DNA from 3 places in the Kitasatospora sp. NBC_00458 genome. Region 3 is predicted to be linked to each of the others. Evidence: riboswitches for the same ligand, from Rfam matches in the RefSeq annotation. Region 3 holds a riboswitch; each other region holds the start of a gene.
What was found. A riboswitch is a leader RNA that binds a small molecule or an ion and turns the genes downstream of it on or off. The one in region 3 is predicted to bind S-adenosylmethionine.
Positions count from the first base shown of each region.

Region 1: another riboswitch for S-adenosylmethionine. It lies ahead of thrC (threonine synthase); the one in region 3 lies ahead of OG550_RS04200 (AAA family ATPase).
Region 2: another riboswitch for S-adenosylmethionine. It lies ahead of OG550_RS10415 (aminotransferase class V-fold PLP-dependent enzyme); the one in region 3 lies ahead of OG550_RS04200 (AAA family ATPase).

Region 1 covers NZ_CP107904.1:5,068,889-5,072,153, reverse strand. Annotated here, with positions in the region: gene thrC (threonine synthase) at 26-1,306, opposite strand; SAM riboswitch class I at 1,324-1,459, opposite strand; gene OG550_RS21130 (glucosyl-3-phosphoglycerate synthase) at 1,609-2,640, shown strand; gene OG550_RS21125 (alpha,alpha-trehalose-phosphate synthase (UDP-forming)) at 2,690-3,265, shown strand, end outside.
Region 2 covers NZ_CP107904.1:2,651,261-2,654,525, forward strand. Annotated here, with positions in the region: gene OG550_RS10405 (rhomboid family intramembrane serine protease) at 1-151, shown strand, start outside; gene OG550_RS10410 (Lrp/AsnC ligand binding domain-containing protein) at 193-474, shown strand; gene OG550_RS10415 (aminotransferase class V-fold PLP-dependent enzyme) at 526-1,926, opposite strand; SAM riboswitch class IV at 1,979-2,096, opposite strand; gene trpD (anthranilate phosphoribosyltransferase) at 2,263-3,265, opposite strand, start outside.
Region 3 covers NZ_CP107904.1:1,244,205-1,247,469, forward strand. Annotated here, with positions in the region: gene OG550_RS04200 (AAA family ATPase) at 1-1,378, opposite strand, end outside; SAM riboswitch class IV at 1,637-1,759, opposite strand; gene OG550_RS04205 (rhodanese-like domain-containing protein) at 2,016-2,480, opposite strand; gene OG550_RS04210 (helix-turn-helix transcriptional regulator) at 2,737-3,265, opposite strand, start outside.

The DNA.
Region 1 (3,265 bases), 3.8 Mb from region 3:
GGGCGCAGGGCCCGGAACGGGCCGGTCAGGCCGACGCCAGGCCGGCGTCGCGGAACGAGGCCAGCGTCGGCCGGATCACGGCGGTCATGCCGGCCTCCGAGACGGCGTCGAGCGTCTTGAGGCCGTCGCCGGTGTTGATCGCGACGGTCTCCTTCGACGGGTCCAGCTGCCCGGTCTCGACGAGCTTCTTGAGCACGCCGACGGTCACCCCGCCCGCGGTCTCGGCGAAGACGCCCTCGGTGCGGGCCAGCAGCCGGATCGCCGCCACGACCTCCTCGTCCGTCACGTCCTCCACCGCACCGCCGGTGCGCCGGGCGATGTCGAGCACGTACGGGCCGTCGGCCGGGTTGCCGATCGCCAGCGACTTGGCGATGGTGTCCGGCTTGACCGGCCGGATCACGTCGTGGCCGGCCTTGAACGCCGCCGACACCGGCGAGCAGCCCGCCGCCTGGGCGCCGAAGATCCGGTACGGCCGGTCCTCGACCAGGCCCAGCTTGATCAGCTCCTGCAGACCCTTGTCGATCTTGGTCAGCTGCGAGCCCGAGGCGATCGGGATCACGATCTGCTCCGGCAGCCGCCAGCCGAGCTGCTCGCAGATCTCGTACGCCAGCGTCTTGGAGCCCTCGCCGTAGTAGGGGCGCAGGTTGACGTTGACGAAGCCCCAGCCCTCGCCGGCCGGGTCGCCGATCAGCTCGGAGCAGAAGCGGTTCACGTCGTCGTAGTTGCCCTCGATGCCGACCAGCTCGCCGCCGTACACACCGGCCATGACGACCTTGCCCTGCTCCAGGTCGTGCGGGATGAACACGCAGGACTTGAAGCCGGCCCGGGCCGCGGCCGCGCCCACCGCACCGGCCAGGTTGCCGGTCGAGGAGCAGGAGAGGGTGGTGTAGCCGAAGGCCCGCGCCGCCTCGATCGCGCACGCCACCACACGGTCCTTGAAGGAGTGGGTCGGGTTGCCCGAGTCGTCCTTGACGTGCAGCTGGGCGGTGAACCCGAGCTCGCGGCCCAGGTTGTCGGCCTTCACCAGCGGGGTCCACCCGGGGTTCAGGTTCGGCTTGGTGGCGACGTCGGCGGGCACCGGCAGCAGCGGCGCGTACCGCCAGATCGACGCCGGACCGGCCTCGATGCGCTTGCGCAGCTCCTCCGCGCCCTCGCTGCCGAACTCGTAGGCGATCTCCAGCGGGCCGAAACACTCCACACAGGCGAAGCTGGGGCCGAGCGGGAACCGGGTGCCGCACTCGCGACAGGACAGCGCGGCGGCGGGGCCGAGGTCAACGGTGACGGGTGCGGCGGTGTCGATAGCCATGATGGCGGAGGCCTCTCTCCTCATCTTCCCCGTGACGCGGTCGCGCCACAGGCCGGAATTGGCACCTGTCCCGCCGGGGCCTGTCGAAGACAGCCGCGCGAGAAGGTTGCCGGGACGTCGACGGGCCGTTCCCTCAGTCCCTCTGGATGAGCTCTGTGAAGTTGTGGTCGTGCTCAGCGGAGACCCCGGCGTGCGAAGGTCCGACCGCTGTACGAAGACTGTAACCGAAGGCGTCAACCCCGAACGGGACCGTCCGCCACGCGAGATGACCCGTCCCATCCGAACCCGCCGAGGAGAGAACAGTGCCCGCCGAACCGATCCCCGAGCTCCTCCCCGAGACGGCGTCCTGGCTGCGCCGGCGCTCGTGGAGCGCGGCCGACCGCCCGGTGGACCTCCTGCTCGCGGCCAAGCGCGCCCTGGGCCCGGCCGGCACGGTCAGCGTCGTCCTGCCCGCGCTGGACGAGGAGGCCACCGTCGGCGACATCGTCCGCATCATCCGCCGCGAGCTGGTGGAACGGCTGCCGCTGGTCGACGAGCTGGTCGTGGTCGACTCCGGCTCCACCGACGCCACCGCCGCGGTCGCCGCCGAGGCCGGCGCCACCGTGTTCCACCGCGACGCGATCCTCCCCCGGCTGCCCGCCGCCCCCGGCAAGGGCGAGGTGCTCTGGCGCTCGCTGCTGGTCACCCACGGCGAGATCGTCTGCTTCGTCGACGCCGACCTGCGCGAGTTCGACCCCGCCCTGGTCTCCGGCATCATCGGCCCGCTGCTCACCGACGCGCACATCCAGCTGGTCAAGGCCATGTACGACCGCCCGCTGGCAGTGGCGCCGGGCGACTCCGCCACGGGCGACGCCGCCGTCATCCCCTCCGGCGGCGGCCGGGTCACCGAACTGGTCGCCCGCCCGCTGCTCAACCTGCACTGGCCGGAACTCGCCGGTTTCGTCCAGCCCCTCGGCGGCGAGTACGCGGCGCGCCGCTCACTGCTCGAACGCCTGCCCTTCCCCACCGGCTACGGCGTCGAACTCGGCCTGCTGGTCGACGCCCTGGAGACGGCCGGACTCGACGCGCTCGCCCAGGTGGACGTCGGGGTCCGCCACCACCGCCACCAGGACGGCCAGGCCCTCGGCCGGATGGCCGCCACCATCTACCGCACCGCCCTCGAACGGCTCGACCGCACCCACCGGCTCAAGGCCTCCGCCGACCTGGTCCACCCGCTGCTCACCCAGTTCACCCGCGACCCGGAGACCCGCGCCTTCACCGCCCACACCCACCCGGTCACCGCCACCGAACGCCCCCCGATGCACACCGTCCCCGAATACGCCACCCGGCGTTAGGGCCTCCCCGACGGGTTTGCGGCCCGGACCCCCCGGCAACCAACCAACCATGGGCGATCTCACGACCGAACGTTCGAATCCGACCGGCACCGCCCCCGTCCTGGTGGCGTCCAACCGGGGACCAGTGTCGTTCGGCACCGCGGACGACGGCACGCTGACCCTCCGCAGAGGGGGCGGCGGCCTCGTCTCCGGCCTCTCCGCCATCGACGACCCGGACGCCGTCTGGGTCTGCGCCGCCCTCTCCGACGCCGACCGCCGGGCCGCCCGGGAGGCCCCCGACGGCCGCCTCGACCGGGCCGGCCACGACGTCGGCGGGCAGGCCGTCCGGATGCTGGACATAGACCCGGAGACCTTCGCGCGGGCCTACAACGGCGTCGCCAACTCGACCCTCTGGTTCATCCACCACCTGCTGTACGACACCCCGACCGCACCCGCCTTCGACGCCGGCTTCCGCACCGAGTGGCAGGCCTACACCGCGTACAACGCCGCCTTCGCCGGGGCCCTCGCCGCCGAGGCCGCCCCCGGCGCGGCCGTCCTGGTCCAGGACTACCACCTCTCGCTGACCCCGGCACTGCTCCGGGCCGCCCGCCCCGACCTGCGGATCGGCCACTTCTCACACACCCCC
Region 2 (3,265 bases), 1.4 Mb from region 3:
GTTCGCCCTGCAGTGGTGGTCGGTCCACTCGGCCGGCCCCGGAGTCGCCTACCTGGTGCACGTCATCGGTTTCGCGGCCGGCTTCCTCTACGCCTGCACCCTCGCCGAGCGCCGGACCCGGGCCGCCCGCCCCCCGCGACCGCCCGGCTGACGCCCGATACCCTGGCGGCACCTCACAAAGGAGCTCGCACCGTGATCACCGCCATCGTCCTGATCAAGACCAGTGTCGACCGCATCCCGGAGATCGCCGAGGCGATCGCCGCCATCGAGGGCGTCAGCGAGGTCTACTCGGTGACCGGCGGGTACGACCTGGTCGCGATGGTGCGGGTGCGGCGGCACGACGACCTCGCCGAGGTCATCCCCGGCCGGCTCAACAAGGTCCCGGGCGTGGCCCACACCGAGACCCAGATCGCCTTCCGCACCTACTCCCAGCACGACCTCGAAGCCGCCTTCGCGATCGGCCTCGACGCCTGACCCGTCAGTCCTCCGACGGGCGCCCCGCCCGTCGGAGTGCCGGGCGCCCGCTCAGGCGCCGCGCCGGGTGTCCGCGACGCAGCGGCCGCCCTCGTTCCGGTAGTTCCAGGCCGCGCCGTCGGTGACCAGCTCGCGGACAGCGGTCAGGAACCGGTCCACGTGCTCGTCCGGGGTGCCCGCACCGAAGCTCACCCGGATCGCGTTCAGGCTGCGCTCGCCCGGCAGCGACGGCTCCGGCGCCCCGCACTCGGACGGCGCGACGTCCTCGTCACCGAGCAGGGTGCGGACCAGCGGGTGCGCACAGAACAGGCCGTCGCGCACGCCGATGCCGTACTCGGCGGAGAGCGCGGCCGAGAAGTGCGAGCTGTTCCAGCCCTGGACGACGAAGGAGAGCACGCCCACCCGGGCCGACTCCGGGCCGAACAGGTTGAGCACCTTGACCTGCGGGACCTCCGCCAGGCCCGCCTTCAGCCGGTCGACCAGCGCGCGCTCGCGGGCCTCCAGGGCGTCGAAGCCGGCCTCGGTCAGCGCCCGGCAGGCGGAGGCGATCGCGTACGCGCCGATCACGTTCGGGGAGCCGGCCTCGTGCCGCGCCGGGCCGGTGTGCCACTGCACGGCCACCGAGCCGTCCTCCTCCCGGGCCACGGTCCGGGTGGCGCCGCCGCCGGCCAGGTACGGATCGGCCGCGTCCAGCCAGTCGGACCGGCCGGCCAGCACCCCGGCGCCGAAGGGCGCGTACAGCTTGTGCCCGGAGAAGGCGATCCAGTCCACGTCCAGCTCGCGCACCGAGACCCGGTGGTGCGGGGCCAGCTGCGCGGCGTCCAGCACCACCCGGGCGCCGTACCGGTGGGCGGTCCGGGTCAGTTCGGCGACCGGCCACAGCTCGCCGGTGACGTTCGAGGCGCCGGTGACACAGAGCAGCTTCGGGCCCTCGGGGGCCTCGGCCAGCGCGGCGTCGAAGGCGGCGACCGCCTCGGCGTGCGAGCGCGGGGCGCGCAGGTAGGTGACGGCCAGGCCGGCGTGCGCCCAGGGCAGCAGCGAGGCGTGGTGCTCGGTCTCGAACGCGAACACCCGGGTGCCGGCGGGGACGGCGGCGGCCAGCAGGTTCAGCGAGTCGGTGGTGGCGCGGGTGAAGACCACCTGGTCGCCCTCGCGCAGGTCCAGGAACTCGGTGACGGTGCGGCGGCTCTGCTCGAACAGGTCGGTGGAGAGCTGCGAGAGGTAGCCGGCGCCGCGGTGCACGCTGCCGTAGTAGGGGGCGTAGGCGGCGACGTCGTCCCAGACCCGCTGGAGCGCCGGGGCGCTGGCGGCGTAGTCGAGCGCCGCGTAGCCGACCTTCTCACCGGTGGCCAGCGGGACCTGGACGTCGTGGCCGAGGACGCTGAGGAGGGCCTGCGGGGAGGGCGCCTGGTCGAGGACGGCGGCCGGCGACTGCGGGGAGGAAAGGGACATGGGGATGCACTCCTTCTACGGGTCAGGACCCCGGGAGTGCAAAGTCGTCCGGTGTCCGCGCTTGTCACGCGGACGGTTCGCCGCATGACCCGGTCCTCACCCAGGGCACCCCGCCACGGACGGAGGGTTGCCGGACAGCCAGCTGGGGCTTGACGCTGTCGCTCATGACCTGGCGAAAACTCTAGGTCGCGTCCGCCCGGTGGTCAAACAGGGGTCCACATCCCGGACGGCCGTCCGGGGACCGGTCGGCCCCGGGCCCTCCGGACCTCCGCCCCGCCCGGGCGCGGGAACGCGAAAGGGCCGGCCGGGACGCCCCGGCCGACCCCTGACGGCGCCTCAGGCTCCGGCGGTGGCCTCCGACCAGTGCTTCAGCAGGTCCCGGGCGGCACCCGAGTCGATCGCCGCCGCCGTCCGCGCCATGCCGGCCGCCAGCTGCTCGGCCAGCGGCGCGTCGGTCAGGTCGAGCGCCACCAGCGCCGCCGCCGAGTTCAGCACCACGGCGTCCCGGACCGGACCGTGCTCCCCGGCCAGCAGCCGGCGCGCGACCTCGGCGTTGTACGCCGGGTCCGCCCCGCGCAGCGCCTCGATGCCGACCGGCTCGATGCCGACGTCGCGCGGGTCGAAGGAGGTCTCGGTGACGGCGCCGTCGCGGACCACCCAGACCTGCGAGGTGGTGGTGATGGTCAGCTCGTCGAGGCCGTCGTCACCCCGGAAGACCAGCGCGGTGGAGCCGCGCCGCGCCAGCACGCCGGCGATCAGCGCCGCGAGCCGGGTGTCGAAGCAGCCGATCGCGTGCGCGGTGACCCGTGCCGGGTTGGTGAGCGGACCGAGGATGTTGAACGCGGTCGGCACCCCGAGGTCGCGCCGGGCCGGGGCGGCGTGCCGCATCGACGGGTGGAAGGTCGCCGCGAAGCAGAAGGTGAGCCCCACCTCCTCGGCCACCTCGGCGACCCGGCGCGGCGACAGGTCCAGCCGGATGCCCAGCTTCTCCAGCACGTCCGAGGAGCCGCTCGACGAGGAGGCCGCCCGGTTGCCGTGCTTGACCACCTTGGCGCCGGCCGCGGCCGCGACGATCGCCGACATGGTCGAGATGTTGACGGTCTTGGCCCGGTCGCCACCGGTGCCGACGATGTCCACCGCCGGGCCGGGGACGGACAGCGGCTCGGCGTGCGCGTACATCGAGTCGACCAGGCCGGAGATCTCGTCGACCGTCTCGCCCTTGGCCCGCAGCGCCACCATGAACCCGGCCACCTGGACCGGGGAGGCCTCGCCGCTCATGATCCGGTCCATCGCCCACGCGGTCGCGGAACGGTCGAGGTCCTCGCCGCGCAGCAGCACC
Region 3 (3,265 bases):
CCCCGGTGCTCCCGGCGCCGCCGAGGGCACCGTCCACGCGGGAACCGCCGGAGCCGCCGGAGCCGCCGGGACCGCCGGAAGCGTGCGAACCGCCGGAACCGTCGAGGCCCGGCGGCCAGCCGTACGTACCCGCCCCGGCTCCGGCCGCCGGGTCCGCACCGGGGCCCGAGCCCGGGCCCGCGCCCTGGCGGGGCACCACGCTCTCCCCGGCCGACAGGGAGCTGCGCAGGTGCCCCTCCGCCACCCGGGCGTGCCCGTGCACCGTCGCGTCCGCCGCCCCGGCCGCCCGCAGCAGGCGGCCGGCCCGCTGGTGCAGGGCGGCCAGTTCGACCGGCCGCATCGCGGCGAGCAGGTCACCGGCCGCGGTCGGGTGGCGGAACCCGCCGTCCCGGAAGAGACCGGCCGCGTGCAGCAGGTAGAGCGCCCTGGGCAGCGAGTCCGGTGCGAGCAGGAGGAGTTCGGCGAGGAGCTCCGGGGTGGCGGACGGGCCGAGCACGGCGACACCGCGCGCGTAGTGCAGGGCCAGCGGGTCGATCCGGTGCAGGCAGTGCATCAGCCCGCGCCGGTAGCCCTCGCCGACGACCAGCTCGTCCGGCACGCCGGCGCTCTCCTGGTCGCCGATCAGGCTGTGCACGAGCAGCGGGTTGCCGCCGGTGAGGGCGTGCGCCTCGGCGGCCAGCCGGACGGACGCCGCGCCGAGCCGGGTCCGGAGGAGTTCGGCGACCAGCTCGGTGGAGAGCAGGTCGAGCCGGATGTGCTGGTGGTGCGGCTGGCGGGCCAGTTCGACCTCGAAGAAGGGGTTGGACGGGGTCATGGTCTCGCGTGAGCTGAGCACCGTGAGCACGCCGGCGCTGCGGGTGCGGCGGACCAGGTAGAGCAGGAACTCCAGCGACTGCGGGTCGGCGTCCTGCCGGTCGTCGACGGCGATCAGCACGGGGGCGCGCTCGGCCAGCCGCCGGACCAGCCGGAACAGGCCCTCCAGGGTGCGCTGGGTGAGCCGCCCCTGCGGGCCGTCCGACGGGGTCGGGCGGGAGCCCTCCGCGGCGCCGTCGGCGAGCAGCGTCTCCGCCGCCGCGGCCTCCTCCGGTTCGAGGTCGGCGCCCTGGAGCAGCTGCCGGGCCAGGCCGAGCGGGAACTCCCGCTCCAGCGGTGAGCCGGTGCCGACCAGGACGTGCGCTCCGCGCTCGGCGGCGGTGTCGGTGAAGGCGTAGAGCAGGTCGCTGCGGCCGCTGCCGACCGATCCGTGCAGCACGATCACGCTTCCGGCGCCGGCCGCGCACCGGTCGAACGCCTCGCGCAGCCTCCGGTACTCGGGCTCCCGGCCCACCGGGAGGGTTCTCGACAGGTCTCGGGGGGCGGGCGCGGGGAAGGTGGACATCCGTTCTCCTGGAGCAGTGCGCACGGGAGGACGGGCCGCTGGGCGCTCCTCCTCGCACGGGGCGTGGGCGAGGGAATCGGACGGACCGACCGGAACGGGCAGTGCTGCCCGGCCGGCCGACCGGCGTCAGCGACAGAGGGAGCTGGCGCGCCGCAGCAGGTCGACGTCGAGCCTGGCCACCAGCCTGAGGCTCGCGGCGTTGCGTCCGCCCGCCCGCTGTTCCACGACGTTCTCCATCCCCCGCGCCCTACCGGGCCATGACCGCGCTTGTGACGACGCGTCACCGGAACGCCACGTCACCCGGCTTATCCCCGGGGCACCCCACCGCGGTGTGGGGGTTGCCAGTCAGCCGGCCGGGGCCTGTGGCTGACATTCTTCGCCGGTCCGAGTTTAGGAAGGCGCCGCCGATCCCGTCAATTGCGGGAACCCTCGGCGGAACGCACGAATCCGCCGGTCCGGACCTCGTGCGCGGTCTCCCGAAACGGGGCGCAATGCGGACGCAACACCGTTGCCACACTGGGGCGGTGAGCGGACGCCGGGGTCCGGACCGGCGGTTCCGGTCTGACGGGTCGTCGGGCGTAGGGGGTCGGCAGGGGTCGGCCGGCGGGCCGTGCGCGAAGGGCCCGGGCGACCGCGCTCAGCAGGCGCAGGTGATGCCGGAGCGGGGTGCGGTCAGGTCGTCCACGGGGCGCTGTCCGGTGCCCCGGTCGGTGTCGTAGGCGAAGCCCTCGCGGGCCCAGTACTCGAAACCGCCGAGCATTTCCTTCACCCGGTAGCCGAGCCGGGCGAAGGCGAGCGCGGCGCGGGTGGCGCCGTTGCAGCCGGGGCCCCAGCAGTAGGTGACGACGGTCGCCGCGGGGTCGACGAGCGCGGGCGCCAGTTCGGGGATCCGCGCGGTCGGGATGTGCAGCGCGCCGGGGATCCGGCCCTGCGCCCAGGCCGCCTCGGCCCGGGAGTCGACGACCACCAGCCCGGGGACCCCGGCGGCCAGGTCGGCGCGGACGTCGGAGACGTCGGCCTCGAAGGCGAGCCGGGCCAGGTAGTGGGCGGCGGCGGCCTCGGGCGCGGCGGCGGGGACGGTGAGAACGGCACTGCCGGTCATGGCGGGGGCTCCTTGCCTCGGTTGGGGCGGTGATCCGATCCTCGCCCGGGCGGGGCCGGGTGCGCGATCGGCGTGATCGCCTGCTCCCGCCAAGATCCCGCCACTCCCCGCCGGCAGCCACCGGCACCCGTCGGCACCACCGATCCCCGCCGGCTGCCCACCGGGCCTCACCGGGCTGCCCACCGGGCCGCATCGGGCCGCCCGCCGCGCCGCGGGGCGGCGGCACCGCGCCCGCGCGGGGCGGACGGCGCCCCCGCTACCCCGTCAGCCCGTGCTCCGTCAGCCGCGCCCGCAGTCCGGCCAGTTCGTGCCGCACCAGGGCCGGCAGCCCCGCGACGCCACCGCCCGCCGTGAGCACCGGACCGAGCAGCTCCGCCGCCGCCCCGGGATCGCGCGCCACCAGCAGGCAGTCCGCCACCCGGACGGTGAACAGCAGCCGGGCGGAGGGCAGTTGATCCGGGGCGAGGAGCGCCAGCGCCGTCTCCGCGGCGGCCACGGCGCGGCGGGCCAGCCGGAGGTCGTCGGCGGCGGCCGCCGCGTCGCGCAGCGCGGCGGCGGCGCCCGCCTCGACCCGCAGCCGCATCGAGGCGATGGAGAGCCAGGCCGCGTCCGCCTCGTCGTGGGCACTGATGTGGTCGAGGTGGAGCCGGGCGCGGGCGATGTGCCGGACGGTGGCGCGGACGTCGCCCGCGAGGCCGTAGGCCCGGGCCTGGCCGATCTGGCTCATCGCGCCCGCCCAGTGCCGGTCGGGGGCCGCCCGGGCCATCTCGCGGGCGTAGCCGAGG